Regions from separate parts of the Lysinibacillus sp. FSL K6-0057 genome, predicted to be linked through region 3. Evidence: riboswitches for the same ligand, from Rfam matches in the RefSeq annotation. Region 3 holds a riboswitch; each other region holds the start of a gene.
What was found. A riboswitch is a leader RNA that binds a small molecule or an ion and turns the genes downstream of it on or off. The one in region 3 is predicted to bind cobalamin.
Positions count from the first base shown of each region.

Region 1 (5,206 bases), 190 kb from region 3:
ATGGAAAAGGCGCACTCACACTCCAATTTGATGGCTATGATATGTGCCATAATACAGAGGAAGTGATTGCACAGATTGGCTACGATAAAAATGCCGACCCTGAATATAGTTCCTCTAGTATTTTTTGTGCAAAGGGCAAAGGATATACGGTTCCGTGGCATGAAGCTCAGGCAGCCATGCATTGTTTATAGGGCAGGAGTCGGCCTGCTCGCTCGGAGGCGTTTTGCTTGCTTCCGCGGGTATTCTTCGCTCAAGCGCGAGTATTTCTTGCTTGAACGTGAATATATTTCGATCCTGCATTTAAATGAAAGCAAGCCCTCCATAAAACGGAGGGCTTGTTTTTATAGTGCACCGACAGCTTTCTTTGTTGGTTTGTCCATCAAATAAGCGGGTTCTACTATCACGTAGTCATGCTTGTTCGTAAAATCAATCAGTACCTTGCCTGGGTGACTTTTTAAAATTTGCAGATGATCAATTAATTGCAGTAAGAGCTCGTGCCCATTGCCGCGTGGATGCCAGTTGAAGTGATAATCATTTAACGCTTGCACCGCTTCAATAAACTGGGCATATTCCTGCTGCACGAATGCGATGAGTTTGTCATGGTGAGGTGCCAAATCGTGTAAATATGTTTCATAAAAGCGCATGACAATCGAGCATAATAAGTCATTGACACGAGCGGCACTTAAAACAGGCTTTGGCTCCAATGTTAGACGATCAAGGTTAGGCTTTGCGCGTGTTGAATCAATGCGCGTAATTAAGTGATACGCTTCCCCATTGACTTCATAGACAATCGGATTGGTCGGCATATACATCATAAAATGATTGGTCTTTGTTTTCAGCTCATCTGTTAATGCTGCCTTTGCCAATAGATGACCGTCCACATCCCCTTTTTGTATCCAAATAATTTCTTTATTATATAAGATTTGCTCAAAGAAGCGATCGTTGCGTATCAGCTTCGTTGCTAATAATTGATCGATCAGCGATTCGACCACCATTCTTGTTTTCGCTTTCTTGGCAACTTCTGTGCGTGGTTGCTTACAAATGTTCATATCTTCATAAGGCGTTTCCAGCGTTGTCGTTACATGAATATTCGTCATACGTGCATCCCCTTTGCGTACATATTTTCAAAACAAAAAGGACTCCCTACGTTTTGAGGAAATCCTTCGCTTTATCTTCTTTCATCACACAATGCCAAACAAACCCTAAGTATGTGTGAACGAGTCCGATTGTGAACCCTTTCATTTACTATGGGCGTTTGACGTACTGTGACGAACAGAGCATTCTGTTTTGTCAACATGCCACCTCCTATTCCTCGTAGGTTACTGGTGTGTACTCATAACAGGCAGGTCTCCTGACTCATGGTCATCGCTTCCTTTCTCCTTCCCGTCCAAAGACAGTGGTTGCTGAAAAGTCGCTCACATTTACAGTTGCGGGACAGTGTCGGATTTGCACCGACTTCCCTTTTAAGCAAATTGCACGCAATTTACACCTATTACTACACGCTATTCAGTTGGTAAGGAAACGAGAATACCTCGTTTTCCTATTAAAGTATTAAAATTAATTGTAAAGGAGTGCCATTTAGAAGTCAATTCTTGCTCGTTTAAAACACAATTTCATTCACCGAAATGGTCCTACACCTTTTGGAAACCAACAATCCTACTTTGTGGGATAGATGAATTATGTTCAATGACAAATACCTTGGAAAAATGGTCGTAATAGGTTTTATCATGAGCTTTTGGAGATAAAATAATTAACTTTCGATTTAACTCTTTTGCATATAAATGAAATACTTTGTCCTTGCGTTCATCATCTAGTGCGCTATCAAACTCATCAAGTACGATATAGCTTGGGGCTATCGAGAGGTTTTGCAATAAAGCTAAGGCAAAGAGGAGCGAGCTTAACGATTCCTCCCCTCCTGAAACACCTTTACCTACTTTGCCATTTCGCGCTTTTAAGCTGACATCCTCCATAGTACCCTGATGACCGATTTTACGAGCTTTCACATAAAGCAAGTATTTAATACGCCCTGCCTTCTCTTCTATTCTTTCTTTTTCGATATGTCCCTCAAAATGAAAGATATCCATATACTTTTGGAACAACATATTAATCTTTGTTAAATACATATTAATGGTCGTTTCTAGTTTATCTTCTAAATCTGCTGCAAAACCCGCATTTTGCTCAAGAAGTATTTCAGCACTTGCTAATTCTGCATTTTTACGCTCAAAATCTTCTTTCATTTTTTCAAAATTTACTTCAGCATGAATATTGACCTTTTCTAGGCGTGCCGCTTCGAATGCTGCAGCTTTTTCTGCATTACCATGAATTAACCTTGCCTCAGACCATTTAATGGAGATGGATTCATCAACAACACATGCTTCGACAGGTAAAATATGCTCTAATTCCTGTAGTTTTATTACTAGACTTGCTTGGCTAGCCTCTAATTGTTCGATTTTTTCTTGCGCTCTCACCATACGTAGCCGACAGTTTGTTAGATTACTATTTATTAATTCAAGCTCTGATTCATGATTTTGTTTTAGTAATTTTAGTTGACGTTTATCATTGGACAGCTCCTCCAATTGCTCTGTCCATTGCTGATGCTCTCTTTTGGAATCATAAATGGTTTTGCGTAATTCTTTTAACATTTGTTCCATTTGCTGTAACTGGATTTGTTGCTCTGCCACTGCCCCTAGCTCCTCATAAATGCGGCACTCCTTCTCTAGCAATTGCAGCTCTTGAAAATGTTCTGCCTGATGTTTTCTAGCTGTTTCCCGCTGTGCCTCCATTTCCACTTGCTCATCATAAATTGCTAACAATTGCTCTGTTAAAGCTTTCTGTTGACTTTCATAGGCATGCAGTTCGCTTTCCTTCAATAGCGTACTTTCAGCCTGTTGAATTTTGCGTAAGTCTCCATGCAATTGGTTAATTTGCTTGATATTATAATCATACTGCGCATTTAACTGTACTTGACGCTCTTGCAAGTTGTTTAAGTTACTCGCCTGGTCTTGTAAGGTTTGTTGAATAGCTGCATCACTTAGAATAAATTGCAGTTGTTCCTGTGCGCCTCTAGCACCACGTTCATCTATAAGCGTACCTGCCTCAATTCGAGGCGTCGAAGTGAAAAATTGCTCGATCCACCACAATGCTTTATTGGCATAGTTTTGTAGTTGCTCAGATAGTCCGCTACGCATTTGTAATCCTAAATGAGGGATATTGTCAATCATACGATTCGGTATGAGCTGCTTTAATGAAACATAATACAAATCATTCAGTGGCTTATAGCTCACCGCATTATAAAAAATAGCGTATTTAATCGCTTCAATACTTGACTCTAACTTTAAAGGCGCACTTGGTGTCAACGAAATTAAATCACGTAATGTATATGCCTCTATACCTTGTCTATGCAAGTCTTCTAGTCCTTGTTGTTGACGAGCAGATCTTACTTTATTTTGTTGTAGCTGCTGGATGATTTTCTGCTTCTCTTGGATGGCGGAAGATAATAACTGTTTTTCCTTTAAAAATTGATGTTGCTGGAGATTTGCAGCATCTAGTTGACTTAAAATAAAACGGCTACTTTGATATAAATGGACGATCTTACGTGCTTCCACTAGATCCTTTTTCAGGTTTTCGAAATGTATCGTCACTCGTGCGCTTTCACTATTCAAAAGTCGTTCGTTATCTCTTAATTGTTGTTCTTTTGTTTTTAGTTGCTTATCTTGCTCTTCAACTTGTTTTAGTAGAATCGCTGTTGCTTTTTGTTTTTCCCAGGTTGTTTGTTCATCGAAACGTAGTCGCTTTGCTTTATCGGAAATTGATTCTAGCTGTGCAGAAAGCTCACTATATCGCCCTAGTAGTGTTTTTTCCTGCTGTACTTCCTCATTTAATAAGGTCTTTGTCTCAATAATTTGTGCTTCAACCTGTTCGCACTCATTCACTACTTGAATTAAATGTTGACCTGTACGCTCCTTTTCGTGCAACAGTAATTTTTGCTTTGTCCCTATTTGTGCTTCTTCTTCCTGCAATTGCTGAAGAATAGCTTGTGTATCAGAGCATTCATTTGAATATTTTTGCAGTAGAACATTTGTATATGTATAATACAGACGACCGTTTTCCAGAATACGTTTTTTATTATTTAAAAAGGCGTTGAGATCATTTTCTGCAATGGTTAGATTATGTTCAGCTGTTTTTACAATGGACGATAAATGGATGATTTCTTGTTTAGCTTCTCTAATTCCTTCTAATGCCGCTTCCCATTCTTTTTGCATATCAGCAATATGAAACATATTACTAAATTGACGAAATCTTTCCTCAGGGTTCATGGCGGCAAATTGGTTCACTTCTTGCTGATACCAAATTAAATGATACAAATCTGGATCAATTTTATATTTAATTTGTAAATCTTCTTTGTAAGCTCCGAAATTCCTTCCTGCTATATTGCCAGAAGTATAAGATGTTATGTTCGTTAACGTATCTTCTGAATCTCCTGTTGTTATACGATACTCTTTTTGCAAGGCACCATTTTTCACAGCTTGTTGTACAATTAATTCAAATGCAATAAATGGCGGCGCATCAATGCGGGTCATGCCTTCATTTTTAAACACTAACGATAATTTCGCATACCATGCTTCATTTGCTTGTAAATTACTCGAGCGTAGCCCTTCAATATCTACTTTTGCAGAATATAATATCGCCCCTATGCAAAACGTTAATGTTGACTTTCCGACACCGTTTGGACCTGTTATTAATACGTGTTCATCAGCTTCACCTAGTATCACCCTTGTTGGAGGATAGTCACGTACGCCCTGTATTTTCAACACGTAAGGAATCATTCTTTGTCCTCCACATGTAAATTATAACGGTTAAAAAATTTCATCACTTCTTCTTTATTCAACTTTGTTTCTTGCGCAAATTCGACTGTACGACGTAAAAAAGATTCGGAGAATAAATGAACACCTATTGTTGTTAATTGATATGCCTCTTCTGAAGATGCTTCATAATCTTCAACAGCTCCCACCTTTTTTAATTGGTCGATATTACTTTTCATTCTTCTATTAGCATTTAAAGACTCATGGCCAAAATCAACTAAAATTTGATGTACTAATGTAAATTCATGGCCTAATACTTCTTGCTGGTAAAACATATAGAGTAAAATCGCCAATGCTTCACTACTCAATGTAGATTTTGCATTTTTCGCTGTGATTCGCATCAT
Region 1 covers NZ_CP152047.1:2,348,232-2,353,437, reverse strand. The annotation lists gene MHB40_RS11500 (translation factor GTPase family protein) at 1-191, shown strand, start outside; gene MHB40_RS11495 (hypothetical protein) at 342-1,097, opposite strand; cobalamin riboswitch at 1,324-1,508, opposite strand; gene MHB40_RS11490 (hypothetical protein) at 1,632-4,826, opposite strand; gene MHB40_RS11485 (hypothetical protein) at 4,823-5,206, opposite strand, start outside.
Region 1: another riboswitch for cobalamin. It lies ahead of MHB40_RS11495 (hypothetical protein); the one in region 3 lies ahead of mmgD (citrate synthase).

Region 2 (5,206 bases), 1.9 Mb from region 3:
GAAATCAGGGATCTATTTCGTAAGACAGAGGGGAATATACCTTATGAGGGAAGAGTTTTACAAGACAATTGGCAAAAGGTTCAAGCTATTGCTACGATAAGCCCTATTCAAAATCAGCAAGTAACGATTGGCTATGTATTTATGTTTCAAAATACCGATTCCATCCATGCATTAATGAAACGTCTCAATAAGCATTTTCTCATTGTGGGTATTGTATCTGGTCTTGTCAGCATTGCAGTCATTATTGTTCTATCTCGGAAGCTTGCTAAACCACTTATTCAGATGAAAGAGGCTACATTGAAAATGAGTAAGGGTGATTTTACAGTCGCTCTTTCTACGAATGGAAAAGATGAACTTGGAGATTTATCGAATGCGATACAGCTACTATCGAATGATTTAAATCATTTAAGGCAAGAGCGTAAGGAGTTTTTATCGAGTATTGCACATGAGCTTCGCACACCGCTAACCTTTATTAAAGGCTATACAGACATTCTTGCGAAACGGGATTTAACAGAGCAGGATCGTCAAAAGTATTTAACTATTATAATAGAAGAAACCAATAGACTTTCTCGGTTAATCAAAGACTTATTTGATTTAGCAAAAATGGATGAAAACTCATTTGTAATTGAAAAACATTACTTACATTTAGATTCGTTTTTTACAAGCATTGAAGAAAAATTAAGCCCTGCTTTTCAAGATAAAGGTATCTATTTTGTTGTACGTTGTGATAATGGCTTAACACTATGTGCCGATGAAGCAAGACTGGAGCAAATCCTGATTAATCTATTAAATAACGCATTAATCTATTGTGTGCCAGGAGATACGACTACCGTCACTGTAAAAAAACACAATGAAGTTTTAAGCATCATTGTTGAAGATACAGGTAAAGGAATACCAAAGAAGGATTTACCATATATTTTTGATCGGTTTTATCGTGTGGAAAAATCCCGTAGTCGTGCTTTAGGTGGTTCTGGACTAGGGCTTGCTATTGTCAAGGAACTTGTACAAGCGCATGGTGGAGAAATAAAGGTTAGTAGTGAAATAAATAAAGGGACTACTTTTGAATTATCATTTAAAGGAGTAGAAATGAATGAAAACAATTTTATGCATTGATGATGAGCCAAGAATGTTAGAGTTATTAACCCTTTATTTAGAACCACTATTTCTTTGTAGAGCCATGTCTTCCATTCAAGAGGCATTGGATTTTTTAGAAGAAGAGCATGTGGATTTAGTTCTTTTGGATATTATGATGCCAGAGATGGATGGATGGCAGGTTTGTCAGGAAATTAGGAAATTTTGGGATGTCCCGATCATTATGCTTACTGCAAAAGGAGAACATGCTGATATTGTAAAAGGCTTAAACCTTGGTGCTGATGACTACATATTAAAGCCTTTTGATGAGGAAGAGTTATTAGCACGAATACATGCTGTATTAAGAAGATCGAAATCAGAAGAAAAAGTAATTAACTTTGAAGGGCTTTGTTTAGATAGAGAGTCCTTTGAAGTATATTTTCAACATAAGGCAATTCCATTAACACCAAAGGAATTTGCCATGCTTGCCCTATTTTTAGATCATCAAAATAGAGCATTTTCTAGAGAACACCTTATCCATACAGTTTGGGGATATAATGTGACGATTGAAGATCGTACCATTGATTCACATGTGCGTAATTTAAGAGAAAAATTAAGAAAAAGTGGTTTCCCTGCAGATGATTACTTGCAAACTGTTTGGGGCATCGGCTATAAATGGCATAAGTCTGCAAATAGAAAGCCAATGGAGCATAAGAGCTAAAAATAACCTCTACCAGAATTGAAGGTAGAGGTTATTTCTATTATTTTGGGCTAAGCTCTTCTTCTGTTACCCATTTATGATTTTTTACAGCTTCACCACTTGTAGTGGAAGTATAATCAACCATATATACAGTTGTTTGCACAGCCTCATCAATAAGGACAGTCGCACTTTCCATACCTTCCATATGTGCTGCATCCGTTTTTACTTCTGTTCCAGGAGCCAGTGGTGCTTCTTGTGGGTCAATCAATTCTTCATGAATCACCCACTTATGCTTTTCTATACGCTTTCCACCAGATGTGGGCTCATAGGAAATAACATAGGCAGTCGTATTATAGGCACCTACTATTGTTGCTTCGGCTCCTTTCATACCGTCCATATGTCCATCTGTAATAATGGCTGTACTCCCCACAGGAAATTTCGGGTTTTCAGCTTTTTTTAAGGTTGCCGGTATTTCGCCAGAACTTGAATGGTTCATCGCAGAATGATCGATTTCTTCAGAAGTATCCACAGAAGTGGATGCAGGCTTTGTTTGATCCTCTGTACAAGCCGATAAACTAATTAGAGCGACTACTGATAATAGTCCGATTGACCATCTTCTATTGAATGTCATGTGATATCCTCCTCACTATTTGCCCTTACTGTAGCAAATAAATGTGCAGAAATGATGGACATGACCTATGAATAAATTTTCCTCTAGTCTGACACGAAAGAAGTGAAGAGATATGTTATTGAATGGGCATGATTTTCAATGTTTTTTGTAATCTATACGCGAAGATACCAGCAAAAATGGCTAAAATAATATCTTTTGGTAGTGGAGGCATCATCCAAAGCCAAGCTAGCTTATAAGAAAAATTCTCTGGCGCACTCGCCCAAAGCTTGTATGCAAAAAACATCCAATTTGTTCCTATCAAATAATTTATAGCCGTTGCTACTAAAGCAGCTACGATAAAGCTTTTCTTTGTCCCGCTTCGTTCCACGATCCACCCTGCAACAAATGCCGCTAAAATAAATGTAATAATAAACCCAAAGGTAGGACTTAAAATTTGACCAATTCCACCACCAAAGCGAGCAAAGACAGGTGCTCCTGCCAAACCCACACACATATAAATTGTACAGGCGAGCGCACCTTTTCTACTACCAAGAATAAGCCCTGCTAAAATCGCAAAAAAGGTTTGAAGCGTAATGGGTACACCACCAACTACCATAAAGGGTGCAAAGGAAGTGATATTAGCACCCACCATCATTAGCGTTGAAAATAATCCAATATAGGTAATGTCGACAGTTCTTAATTTATGATGACTATGTTGTGTAACAGTTGCCATGATTTCACCTCGTTTTAAAAGTTATTACAGCTAGTGTAAAAAACGAAAGTATCTGTGTCAACCTTATTATTAAAATTAGTTAACTCAAATGCTAGATGCATTTCTATGTAGACTAACTATCTATAAAAATGTATGATAGAATCGTCACAATTTTATAACTTCAAATACTATTGGTGTGATATTTTTGAATGTCACTTAAAAGGGAAGTCGGTGGAAGTCCGATGCTGTCCCGCAACTGTAACGAGGAATCCTATAATATTATTTGCCACTGTGTAAGAATGGGAAGGCAATTATAGGATGTTGAATCGAAGCCAGGAGACCTGCCAGTTAGTAATACCTGTAATGCCCACGAGGATGCAAGCAATTACGGACAATAGCTGGATATTTTCTGACTTTGTTTAATCTAGGGTATTTCTATGTGTATTTTCGCATGGAATACCTTTTTTTATTGCTTCATTCATCAATATTCAGTAGGAGTTTAAAACAGATGAATAAAAAATTTATGTTATTTTCCTTTGTACTTTTCATGGTATTAATTGTTTCAATGACATTTGCTGTAATGGTTGGCTCTGTTTCAGTTACACCATTATATGTATGGAAAGTTATTCTTTCTAAAATTCCTTTTATACAAAATGCTATCGAACAAGATTGGAGTCGCTCACAGGAAATCATCATTTGGCAAATAAGAGCACCTCGTGTTTTGCTAGCTGCTATTGTTGGAGCGGGGTTAGCCATTGCGGGGGCAGCGATTCAGGCGCTTGTACGAAATTCCATTGCTGACCCGTATATTCTAGGAATTTCTTCAGGGGCAGCTGTCGGAGCTACTTCTGTAATTATTTTAGGGGCCTTTTCATTTTTAGGGATTTACGCTCTGTCAGTATCCGCATTTCTTGGGTCATTACTTGCCATTGCACTTGTTTTTTTCTTATCACGTGTTGGTGGACGTGTCTCTATTTTCCGCTTGCTATTGGCAGGTATGGCTGTGTCCTTTATCTTAACGGCTATCTCTAACTTTATTTTAATGATGTCAAAGCAAGAAGGGGCTTTAAAGGCTGTTATGTTTTGGATGCTAGGTAGTTTAGCTGGAGCTAAATGGAATAATATTGTGATTCCAGCTTTCGTATTCTTCGTTGTATTTGGGCTACTGTGGCTACACTATCGCAATTTAAATTTATTATTACTGGGGGAAGAGGCGGCAGTGACATTAGGCGTGAATCTTCAGCAATTTCGTATCCAGCTAATATTACTCGTTTCTCTGTTAACAGGTGTGCTTGTCGCAGTTAGTGGTTCTATTGGATTTGTGGGATTAATTATTCCCCATATTGTGCGATTAATTGTGGGCTCAAACTATAAATATGTAATACCTATTAGTGCTTTAATAGGTGGAATATTCTTAGTGTGGGCAGATGCCTTTGCTCGAATCATCATCGCTCCTCAGGAAATGCCAATTGGTATTATTACAGCTTTTTGTGGAGGACCATTTTTCATTTGGCTACTCCGTCGTAACAACTATTCTTTCGGTGAAGGAGATTAATTTCCATGACATTAGAAGCGAAACAAGTATCATTCTCCATTTACGATCAGCGTATACTACATGATGTAAGTATTCAAATAAAAGAAAAGCAATTTGTTGGATTAATTGGCCCTAATGGAAGCGGAAAATCAACATTGTTAAAAAATATGTATCGTCTCCTAAAACCCGAAAGCGGTACGGTATTATTAAATGAGCAGGATATTTTAAAGCAAACAAGTAAAGCAATTGCAAAAAATTTGGCCGTTGTTAGCCAAGAAACACCCGTTTTATTTGATTTCACTGTGCATGATTTAGTCAGTATGGGGAGAACGCCACATAAAAAGCTATTAGAGCTTGATCAAGAGCAAGATTTCCAAATTGTTAAAGATGCTCTTAGACAAACGGGTATATCTCATTTAGAGAAACGAAGCTTTAGCTCTCTTTCAGGAGGCGAGAAAAAGCGCGTAATGGTTGCACGAGCACTCGCTCAACAAGCACAGGTACTAATATTAGATGAGCCGACGAATCATTTAGATATTCAACATCAACTTCAACTCATGGATTTAATTCAGACCTTAC
Region 2 covers NZ_CP152047.1:4,481,093-4,486,298, reverse strand. The annotation lists gene MHB40_RS22435 (ATP-binding protein) at 1-1,113, shown strand, start outside; gene MHB40_RS22430 (response regulator transcription factor) at 1,091-1,792, shown strand; gene MHB40_RS22425 (YdhK family protein) at 1,833-2,402, opposite strand; gene MHB40_RS22420 (biotin transporter BioY) at 2,518-3,114, opposite strand; cobalamin riboswitch at 3,269-3,457, shown strand; gene MHB40_RS22415 (iron chelate uptake ABC transporter family permease subunit) at 3,602-4,648, shown strand; gene MHB40_RS22410 (heme ABC transporter ATP-binding protein) at 4,654-5,206, shown strand, end outside.
Region 2: another riboswitch for cobalamin. It lies ahead of MHB40_RS22415 (iron chelate uptake ABC transporter family permease subunit); the one in region 3 lies ahead of mmgD (citrate synthase).

Region 3 (5,206 bases):
ATAGCTGTAATATATTGAAGGCAGTGATCGCGATCAGCTGGATTCAGAAGAGGTCCTTCCTTATCAATAATTCGTATTGCTGATTCATGTGTCGTAATTTGAATGCGTTCAATGTCCTGTAAACGATTTTTCACTTCATGGTGTAAATGAACGGCACATTCTGCAGCTGTTTGTGCATGGAATTCAGCTGGATAAGAAACCTTGAATAGTACATTTTCCATCACATAGGATGTCAGTGGTCTAGCAAGCTTTAATTCTTGTTTATTAAATAGAACGTCTTGGAATCCCCAGCCTGGTGCAGATAAGGCCGTTGCGTAGCCCATTTCGCCTTTCACAGCCATCATCGCTAATTGCACTGCTCTACTTGTTGCATCACCAGCAGCCCATGATTTTCTAGAACCTGTATTCGGTGCATGGCGATATGTTCGTAGGCTTGAATTATCAATCCAGGCATTGGACAATGCATTGACAATTTCCTGATGCGTGCCTCCTAATGCCTTTGTCACAACAGCTGTTGTTGCAATTTTGACAAACAGAACATGATCTAGCCCAACACGATTTAAGCTATTTTCGAGTGCTAAAATCCCTTGTATTTCATGTGCTTGAATCATCATTTCTAAAACATCTTTCACTTTAAGAGGCGCCTTACCCTCTGCCACACGCACGCGACTTAAATAATCTGCCACAGCTAATATGCCACCTAAATTATCAGATGGATGCCCCCATTCAGCCGCAAGCCAAGTATCGTTGTAATCTAACCAACGAATCATACACCCGATATTAAAAGCGCCTTTTACTGGATCAAGAACATAGGAAGTTCCAGGAACACGTGTACCATTAGGAACGACTGTGCCTGGTACTACTGGACCAAGAAGCTTCGTGCATTCAGGATATTGTAAGGCCAAAATGCCACAGCCTAAAGTATCCAATAGAACATAGCGTGCCGTTTCGTATGCCTCTTCACTTGTAATCTTTGTATTTAGTACATAATCCGCAATATCTGTAAGTAATTGATCTGTCTTTGTTATGTCATTTGTTTTAATCATCTATATCTTCCTTTCAAGGCTTAAGTTTGATATACTAGTTTGCTGATGGGCATTGGTCAGAATGCCCATTAGCTTTATGGCGAGTTGTTAAAACTTGATTATACCGACAGTTTTTCAAGGTTATGACGCTCGCCAATATAATTGACACGAGGTCTGAATAATCGATTATTGTCATGCTGCTCAATCACATGGGCACATAAGCCAATTGTTCGTGAGCCAAAGAAGATTGGCGTATAGATTTCAATCGGCAAACCAAGCATGTAGTACACGGGTGCTGCATAATAATCTAAATTTGGATACAACCCTTTCTCCTGTACCATCACTTTTTCACCAGCTTCACACATGTGATATAAGCGATCATCCCCTTGCTCTAAACATAATTTGTGCAAGGCTTCTTTCATAATTTGCGCTCTTGGGTCCATCTTTTTCATATAGACACGGTGGCCAAAGCCCATAATCTTTTCTTTATTTTGTAGCTTGTTTTTCAACAATGCTTCAAAGCCTTCTACTGTTTTGGCTTCAAGAAGCATGTACATGACTGCCTCGTTAGCCCCTCCATGTAAATTCCCTTTCAACGATGCGACAGCTCCCGTTAAAGCGCCATACAAATCAGATTGTGTAGAAGCAATGACACGAGCCGCAAATGTTGAATTTGGCATCTCATGCTCACTATATAAAACGAGTGACTGATCAAAAATTTCTTCTTCTAACGCAGTTGGCTTTCTGCCCGTAATCATGTAATAAAAATTGGCACTATAGGAAAGTTGACTATCCGGCTCGACAACCTCTTGTCCATTTAATACACGATAGCTATTTGCTACGATGTTGGGCATACCTCCTAAAAGTCTATATGCTCGCGATAAATTCATTTCAGTCGAACGATCATTGATGTGCTGATCAAAGCCTGCTAAAGCGGAAATTCCTGTTCTAAGCCCATCCATCGCATGTGTTTCATTGGGCAATAGCTTGAAAATTTGAAATAGCTCTTGAGGAACCTGATAATGAGCTTTCAATTTGTCCTGTAGATCAGCCTGTTGCTCGGTAGTTGGTATTTCTCCATGCAGCAATAAGTAAACAATATCTAAATACGAATATCGCTGAGATAATTCAATCAAGTCATAGCCTCGAATAACTATTTGACTTCCTACAGTGTCTAAAAAAGATAGCTTTGTTTCAGCGGCAATGATTCCATCAAGACCTGGTGAATAATTTAACTCCATTTAATGACAGCCCCTTTGTTTAATTATTCTTGTAAGCGTTACCATTCAAACACGACAGAACAACAAAAAAACAACTCCTATCCCTTTCTAGAAGTTGTTAATCTACAAAAGCATGACAGACCAAAAAAACAGTGAATTTACATGAATTCACAATCATGCAGTAGCTAACACCTCCCTATCCTCGTAGGTCAATTGATGCTTTTTTTCGTGGCAGGTCTCCTGACTTATGATCAACGCTCCCATAACACCTTCCCATTTTGACAAACAAAACAGTGGCTTTGTTTTCGAGCTCCTAAATACAGTTGCGGGACAGTGTTGGACTCTCACCAACTTCCCTTTTAATCAAATAGAATCAGCTCCCATTTGAACCACCAAAATTTAGCATATTCAATTTGTCTTTTTACCTTAACATAGAGTTTTCAAAACAATCAATATAGGTAAAATTCAGAAAAGACTGATTATAAAAAGCTATTTTTCATCTTTGATGAACTATTCTGCGTTTTTTAGCAATATTTTGTACAAAAAAAGATTGTGCATCTATCCCAATACATCCAATTTTAAGCATTACAAGGAAAATAGAGGTTTTTAAAGGAAGAAAGGCGAATCGTTTCTTATGATCTATAGGAGGGACCAATATGGGATATATTACAGAGTTAAGGAAATACATCGGTAGTAGACCAATTATCAGTATTGGGGCGACCATTCTTGTGGGTAACGATGACAAGCAAATTCTCTTTCAACATCGATCAGATACGTTGGATTGGGGATTACCTGGCGGTGCATTGGAACTAAAAGAAACGTTAGAGGAAGCTGCTGCTCGTGAGCTTCATGAAGAAACAGGACTTGTAGCGAATGAATTTGACTTGGTGGGTGTTTTTTCAGGGCCAGATTATTATTTCCAATATCCAAATGGGGATGAGGTCTATACAGTTATTCATCTTTATATTGCGAAAAATGTAAGGGGTATATTGGAGATGAAGGATGATGAGAGCTTGAAACTTACCTATTTCAGTAAAAATGAGCTACCAGATCAACTTGAGAAAAGAACGAAACTGCTATTAAACAATCTGGAAGATACATTGTGGGATTTAGGTAGTTCTTTTGCAAAGGATATTCTTTAAATAACAAAGAGCATGCTTTTTATTCAAACATGCTCTAATCATTCTTTCTTGGGTATTATAGTCTAACCTTAACCTCAGTACCGTCCTGAGCTTTGACATCGACTAGCACGAGCCCTTTATAATTTTGTAGCTCCTTGATAATCGGCTTGAGCATTTCTTTGTCGATGAGCGGAAAGGTAAAGTCTATTTTCTTTTGATCGAAGTATGCCTTTGTCCACTTATTAACTTGTTGCTGAATCCATTTGGAAGTTAAAATGGAGAGGACAATGGTTAACACAGCATAGGGAACAGGGACAGTAAAGCGAACGTCTTTTGCTTTCACTTTTACATGCATCATTCGTCGCCTCTATTCAATGAAGACTGCAACGGTATCTCCGTTTGCCGATTTTATATCTACAATTTGTCCATCTAGTTCATTTTCGATCGCTTCAAGAAGAAGATTGATGTCGATATCTTTCACGTATTTTTCCGATTGTGGAATACTCGCTGCGATGCTGTGTCCAGCCATGAGTACGGCTTTGACAAGTTTAATCGGCAAATTCACCGTGACATTATCATTTTCGGTGGATACAACACGGACCTTTAATGTTTTATCTAAATACTTTGTTTTTTCCACAAATTTGTTTCCTGATTCCTCTTTCTGTTGTAACACTTGAATCAGCTCTGAACCTTTATCCGCATCAATTTTCCCCTCTTGAATCATGGTTAACACTTTCGTAATTTCCTCTTTCATGGTCTATTCCTCCCTATTCGTCTTTTAAAAGCTTTATGGCTTCATCCGTTGTGATTTCACCATTTTCCAACATGCTTACAATTTTTTTCTCGTCTACTTCATTTTTCTTCTTTTGAGCATAGCCAAGGGATGAAATAATGTCGTTTAGCTTGCCTCGAACTGTTGGATACGAAACCCCCAGTTCCTTTTCAACCTCTTTAATGTTTCCTCGACAGGTTAAAAATACTTCCACAAAATGAAGCTGATCGTTTGATAAAGATGCGAGCTTAGATAATTCAAATTCATTTTCAATCGTCGTGTGACAATGAGAACACTGTAACTTGGTAATTTTCAAAGTTTTACTGCAGACAGGGCAATTTGTGATTACTTGATAAGCCATAGTGAACTCCTTCCTTTAAGTTAAGTTGATTATATAACAAAGAATTTAAAGAAGTAAATAATAAAAATTAATTATTTTAATTAAAACATAAATAAAGTTAATTTTACAATTGATATTATTAATTTTATTTCTAAATTACTTTAATAATTAAGAAAACCCCATTTTGAATTTTTCAAAATGGAGTTTCTGTTCAATTTGGTCTATCCTTCTTTTTTCTTTCTCGCGGGTGTGATGGCAAAATAGCATTGTATAATTCTTGTGAAGCGGGATGCTGATATACTCCATCCTTCCCAATCTCCTCCACGAGCTGACCATGCTGCATCACTAGGATGCGATCTGACATAAAACGTGTGGCTTGTAAATCATGTGAAATGAATATATAAGCAAGCTGTAGCTCTTTTTGCAGTGATTGTAATAGTTCTATAATCGTCTTTTGCAAAATCATATCAAGACTACTAATGGCCTCATCTAAAACAATCAGTTTCGGCTTTAATGCAAGAGCTCTAGCGATGTTGACTCGTTGCTGCTGTCCCCCACTTAGCTGTGAGGGATAGTTTTGAGCCATTGCCCACTCTAACTCTACACAGTCTAGTAATTCCCTTACCTTCTGTTGTCGCTCTGCTTTGCTAAAATGCTCGAAATTCAAAAACGGTTCTTCGAGTATTTCGAAAATCGTCTGTTTTGGATTAAATGAATGATAGCTATTT
Region 3 covers NZ_CP152047.1:2,541,875-2,547,080, reverse strand. The annotation lists gene prpD (2-methylcitrate dehydratase) at 1-1,046, opposite strand, end outside; gene mmgD (citrate synthase) at 1,145-2,266, opposite strand; cobalamin riboswitch at 2,458-2,654, opposite strand; gene MHB40_RS12445 (NUDIX hydrolase) at 2,902-3,387, shown strand; gene MHB40_RS12440 (hypothetical protein) at 3,443-3,724, opposite strand; gene MHB40_RS12435 (hypothetical protein) at 3,734-4,120, opposite strand; gene MHB40_RS12430 (DUF2089 domain-containing protein) at 4,134-4,499, opposite strand; gene MHB40_RS12425 (ATP-binding cassette domain-containing protein) at 4,690-5,206, opposite strand, start outside.